2 regions of the Pseudoalteromonas sp. ABV4_021 genome follow, and region 2 is predicted to be linked to the other one. Evidence: predicted binding sites of a transcription regulator. Region 2 holds the regulator's gene; the other holds the start of a gene.
What was found. The regulator sigma-54, encoded in region 2, starts transcription at its own class of promoters, with help from an activator protein. The targets are predictions, from matches to a motif close to GTTGGCACGNNNNTNGNNT.
Positions count from the first base shown of each region.

Region 1: the regulator sigma-54 is predicted to act here: its motif matches at 1,962-1,980, upstream of ACXAFE_RS03705 (LPP20 family lipoprotein).

Region 1 is NZ_JBSWVB010000001.1:792,229-795,393, forward strand. It holds gene ACXAFE_RS03690 (FlgO family outer membrane protein) at 1-141, opposite strand, end outside; tRNA gene ACXAFE_RS03695 (tRNA-Arg) at 477-553, shown strand; gene ACXAFE_RS03700 (flagellar assembly protein T N-terminal domain-containing protein) at 755-1,903, opposite strand; gene ACXAFE_RS03705 (LPP20 family lipoprotein) at 2,015-2,482, shown strand; gene flgN (flagellar export chaperone FlgN) at 2,511-2,924, opposite strand; gene flgM (flagellar biosynthesis anti-sigma factor FlgM) at 2,928-3,165, opposite strand, start outside.
Region 2 is NZ_JBSWVB010000001.1:2,811,194-2,814,358, forward strand. It holds gene lptB (LPS export ABC transporter ATP-binding protein) at 1-584, shown strand, start outside; gene ACXAFE_RS13020 (RNA polymerase factor sigma-54) at 663-2,159, shown strand; gene hpf (ribosome hibernation promoting factor) at 2,182-2,469, shown strand; gene ptsN (PTS IIA-like nitrogen regulatory protein PtsN) at 2,471-2,926, shown strand; gene rapZ (RNase adapter RapZ) at 2,942-3,165, shown strand, end outside.

The DNA of each region.
Region 1 (3,165 bases), 2.0 Mb from region 2:
TTTTTGTGGTAATGAGCCACATCTGTGATAAATACCAACGTCATCTAAACACAGTCGAACAGCATTATCAGTATAAACTGATTGGCAACTTGCAAGAGCACACAATGCAGAAATTAGTGGTAACTTTGCTTTTAAACTCATAATAAACCCTTTACCAAACAGAGTTTGAATTAATAGACTTATTCGTTCTGTTTGTGATAATAAACTTAGGTAAAACGGACGCCAGGCCTAATTAACAATGCACCGCATTATGAATAAAGCGCTATGGTAACGTTTATTAGTAATTAAGCAATATTTGCGCCACTAATCCAATTTAATTGTGGCTACGTTTAGGTTTTTTATATCGCTAAACTGGTTCGATACTTAGGCGTTTATTTTGTAAAGCACGAACGTAAGTTTTTATCGTAACACTTTCATTAATTGTTTGATTATAGTGATATTTTAATCTGTGGTCGTTTTTGATACTATCAAAAAACGTTCTCGTAGCTCAGTTGGATAGAGCATTCGCCTCCTAAGTGAAGGGTCGCAGGTTCGACTCCTGCCGGGAACGCCATAAACGCTTATTAAGTTTTAACCCGTCCTTTTTAATTGTTATTTGAACGGCATCAAGCGGTTGTTTAAATCGAGCTATCTTTTATTGTTATGTAGCAGCGTGATTAACGTATTTCTTGAAGGTTACGTGTTTACTCCGAGTTATTTTACAATAGAACAGGTTATTAAAACTAAATGCTAAGCTTCTCTTGGTTCTAGCCCCTTAGAAGCTTGCCAAAGTAACCAAATCACCAATTTGTACGTTTGCGAGTAGTTTGTCGCCTATCACTTGAGCAATAGCGGTGTTTTGATTTACCTGAGTCACTCTCAACTGGTAATCAGTATTAATAATAAGCTGCTTTTGATTAAATCCTTTGCGCAGTGCTACTTGCAACTTTTGTCCTTTCACTAGGTTATTCTCAGCGCCAAGGCTAATGATCACGGTATCGTGATCGACGCTTAAAATACGTGCTTGCGCTGGAATACAAGCGAGATAGCTTGCTAAATCTTGGCCAAGCTTTAAGTTGATATCTGATATTGCTTGTCCATAAGGCATGGTCCAAAACTTTTCACTGTTCACATCGATACGTGCTGTTTTTTTGGTTTGCCAGGTGGCAAATGTATCGTAGTGTGTTTGTTTTAACAGTTCGCCGGTTAAGCCATTGTATAGCGCCGTATTAATCGAGAAAAAACGTTCATAAGCTTTATTTTGCCAAAATGCTAACGATGAACTCTGTTGCTCACCAAGCGATAGGTCTTCTATTTGCGATATCCAGACAAACTGACTGTTATTTTGGTCGGCAATTTGTTGAATAAGGGCACTTGAGTTGGCATCAAAATGCGCGGTAAACAGGTTTTTGGTATTAAGCTTACGGTTGATATCGGTTTTTGTGTTGAATAAATGGGCAAATTGATACAAGTGCTTTGCGAGCTTTTCGCTGTATGCTTTTGGTAATTCAAAAATTTGACCATAAGTTGCATGGCTCGGGGTTTTAAAACCGGTTCTTGTTAGAGCCACATTCTTTTTAATCGATGAATTTTGGCAAGTTTCACTGTTATCTAAAATATCAAGCCTAAGTGTAATTGAGAGCGTGTTGTCTGATTGAATTTCATCAATTACTTCAATCTGATCGATTGCACCATGGGAGTAAACTTGGGTACTTGGTGTTTGCCAGATGCCATTAACCACTTGCTGCAGACTAGTCACTTGCGCACCTGAAAAAAGTAGAGCTTGCTGAATAGCGTTTTCGGTTGCCATCATTCGAGCTTGCTCAACATTACCATTGCGTATTTTGGCTTGGCCGGTTGATTCATACCAAATTGCATGAGACGAAAAGCTCACAATAAAAAGAAGTAATACTAGGTGTCGCATAGCGCAGCTCTCAATTTAAACCTTACTCTGTATATTCAATTTCTGTACCAAACTATACAGTGGCGCGAAAATTGCTAAATCAAATGTAATATGCATTTGTATGGTGGCAACATGTTGAAATCAATTTTCAAAACATCAACTCTGGTAACGAGCTTGTATTTATTAGGTGGCTGTAGCCAACTGTTTGATAAACATATTGAATATGAATACCAAACACCAGATAACTACCCCGTGTTGTATGCGGTAGGGTATGCACCGATCAGTTTGCAACCCGGTACAACAACCGAGCAAAAATCGATTATGGCAATGAAGGCATCAAAGCTTGAGGCTTATCGTGAGCTCGCGGAACAAGTCTACGGACAAAAAGTTGACGCGCAAACGAGCGTTAAAGGTCTGATCGCCAGTAATGATACTTTGAAAGTACGTGTGCAAGGTGTTGTACGTGGTGCGAAAGTGACCAAAAGCTACGCTGTGGGTGATACGTATGCGACAGAAGTTGAGCTAGATATGAAATTGGTACATGACTTATATATTGGTCAAACAAAACCAAGAAATGTAAAAAAAGTAACCTACTACTAGCAGGTTACTTTTTATTAGTAAATTCAGATTACGCTTTTAGCCCGCGAGCAATCGGGTTAGGTAGAGAGAAAGATTTGCCCGTTTTGTCGTATCCGGTATGACTTTTACCAAATAAGATATTCTTCAACTTTTGTGAAGCAATCTGGCTTTGATTTGCTGCTACTTGATTCACGTCATTCTGCTTTTTGCAGTCAGCTAATACCTGATTAATTTGGCTGATTGTCGGCTGATATTCAGCTTTATCAATACCGTTTTGGTCGATTAATTTGGCAATGTGTTGGTCACGTTGCTGAATTGACTGCAACGATGCAACTTTGCTTTCAACAACAGATATCAAAGATTCATGATCACGCGCAACTATAGCTTCTAATTCCTGCTTTAGGATGTCAGCCATAGTGTTCAACTCATCAAGTTGTTGCGCTAATATCTGTTCTAGATTCATAAACTATCGACCGAAAAGTTTAAATTCAAGCTTATTGATATTTTCAGCAAGCTTCTCTGCATCAATTTTGTATTCGCCGTTAGCGATCGCTTTTTTCAGCTCGTTTACTTTTTTCTCATCAATACCTGATGATTGCTCCGCTTTTTCATTTAGCTTTTTAAGCTGTTGAGCTTGCGGTGTAATGCTCACTGAGTCGCTAGTTGCTTTTGCCGTAGCAGTATTCACTTGCACTTGTTTATTA
Region 2 (3,165 bases):
TGATTGTTGGTTTAGTACCGAGCGACAATGGCGTTATTCGCATTGATGATAATGACATTACACTGCAACCAATGCATAGTCGCGCCCGTTTAGGCATCGGCTATTTACCGCAAGAATCGTCGATTTTTAGAAAGCTTACTGTGTATCAAAACATCATGGCGATTCTAGAGACACGCAAAGAACTTAATCGTGTGCAACGCGAAGAAGCGCTCGATGATTTATTAGAAGAATTTAACATTGGCCATATCCGAGATTCACAGGGTATGGCATTGTCGGGCGGTGAACGTCGTCGTGTGGAAATTGCGCGCGCATTAGCCGCAAACCCCAAATTTATCCTGTTAGATGAACCTTTTGCTGGTGTTGATCCTATTTCAGTGATAGATATAAAGAAAATAATTGAGCATTTGAAAAATCGCGGTATTGGCGTATTAATAACGGACCACAATGTGCGTGAAACCTTAGATGTATGTGAGAAAGCCTACATTGTTTCTCACGGCGAATTAATCGCATCAGGCACGGCCGAAGACGTTTTAAACAACCAAAAAGTACGCGATGTGTACCTAGGTGAACAATTCAGACTATAGTAATAGTTATAGGCCTTGAATTTGGAATTGAATTGTTAACTAGCGGCTTGAAATCGAAAGAAGGATTAGAATAACTACATGAAGCAATCTTTACAGCTTCGCCTTGGGCAGCAACTAACAATGACTCCACAATTGCAACAGGCTATTCGCCTGCTGCAACTGAGCACGTTAGATTTGCAGCAAGAAATTCAAGAAGCGCTTGACGCCAATCCTTTACTTGAAGAAGACATTGACTACAGTGACGATAAACAAAACAACGAAAACACTGAGTCAAACAAAGACGAATCATTAAACGGCGATGATGTTGAAGCAGCGCCAAGCCAAAGTGAAATTGAATCAAGCGACGCACTTAGCAACGAGAATATCTCTGACGATTTAGCTATGGATGTGTCGTGGGATGATTATATCAGCGCCGCACCTGTTTCTGTCAGTAACGCCCCAGCTCCTGATAACGATACTGTATATCAAGGCTCAACCAGCGAGTCATTGCAAGATTACTTAATGTGGCAATTACGCTTAACGCCGTTCAGCGACACCGACGAGATGATCGCAACCACTATTGTTGAAGCGGTAGACGATTCAGGTTATTTAACACAAAGTAGCGAAGAAATTTTAGAAGCGGTACAGCAATCTGACGACCAAGAGCAAATTGAACTAGATGAAATTGAAGCTGTGCTTAAACGAGTTCAACTCTTTGATCCTGTTGGTATTGCTGCCCGTTCGTTACAAGAATGTTTATTGATCCAGCTCAATCAGTACGACAAAAATACCCCTTGGCTAAATGAAACAAAGAGCGTAATCTCAAACCATATGGAACTTTTGGGGTTAAGAGACTATCGTACCATAATGAAGAAGACCAAACTCAAAGAACCTGAGTTAAAAGAAGTCTTAACATTAATACATAGCCTTAATCCAAAGCCAGCTGAAAGCATCATTCATGAAGAGCCAGAGTATGTTGTTCCTGATGTTTCAGTAAAGAAAATTAAAGGACGCTGGCGCGTTGATTTAAACAACGATAGCATGCCAAAGATCCGCGTGAATGAACAATATGCTGCGCTTACTCGCTCAATGAAATCAAGCACTGACAGCCAGTTTATTCGCAACCATTTGCAAGAGGCTAAATGGTTTATTAAAAGCTTAGAAAGTCGCAATGATACTTTATTAAAAGTAGCCAATTGCATTGTTGAACAACAACAGGCATTCTTTGAATATGGTGACGAAGCAATGAAGCCTATGGTTTTAAACGACGTTGCCGAAATGGTCGAGATGCATGAATCGACTATCTCGCGTGTAACAACGCAAAAATACATGCATACACCACGTGGCATTTACGAGCTTAAATACTTTTTTTCAAGCCACGTTAGCACGGAAAATGGGGGTGAGTGTTCATCTACCGCGATTCGAGCACTGATCAAAAAGCTAGTTGCGGCGGAAAATCCTGCTAAGCCATTAAGCGATAGCAAGATTACCGATTTACTAGCAGAACAAGGAATTAAAGTGGCGCGACGCACTATCGCAAAATACCGTGAGTCGCTATCCATACCACCGTCTAATCAGCGCAAGAGCCTGATCTAGACCAAATAGAAGGAAAATGCTTATGCAATTAAACTTAACAGGTCGTCACGTAGAAATTACTGATTCTTTAAGAGACTATGTCACTAACAAATTTGCAAAACTAGAGAGGCATTTTGATCACATAAATAACGTGCACGTTATTCTAGATGTTGAAAAGTTATCACAAAAAGCAGAAGCAACGATGCACGTTAATGGCGGTGAACTGTTCGCATCTGAAGCACAACAAGATATGTATGCAGCAATCGATGGTTTGGTCGATAAACTAGACCGTCAAGTAATTAAGCACAAAGAGAAACTTTCTCGCCACTAAAATGAAATTAACCGATATTATTGCTGAGGACTGCGCTAAAACCGCGGTCCTTTTTAATAGCAAAAAAAGACTGTTTGAATTTATTAGCGACCTTGCCCATCAGCAAGCACCTGATATTACTTCTCAAGAGTTTCTTGAAGCCTTGCTGCAACGCGAAAAACTAGGTAGCACGGGTATTGGTAAAGGCCTCGCCATTCCTCATGGCCGCATTGATGGCCTACAAAATACCATTGGCTTTTTAATTGTAAATCAGTCACCTATTCCCTTTGATGCTATTGACGATAAAGATGTTGATATTTTTATCGTACTGCTCATACCAGAACAAAAGTGCCAGCAACATTTGCAGACTTTAGCCACCATCGCTGATAAACTAAAAGATAAGCAGTTTTGCCGTCAACTACGTCACGCTGAAAATAATCATCAGCTATATCAAATCATTAGTAGTGAGGCGAGTTAACTAAGGGAGATGTAAGTGCAACTTATTTTAGTCAGTGGTCGTTCTGGTTCAGGAAAAACAGTCGCACTCAGAGTATTAGAAGATCTCGGGTATTATGTTGTCGACAATATTCCTGTTAATTTATTGCCTTCGTTGATCCGCTCAGTTTCAGATAAATACGATAAAATTGCAGTGAGTGTTGATGCTCGCAATATGACTAAAGAGCCAGAGGAAATAGAAGAAGTACTCGACTATTTACC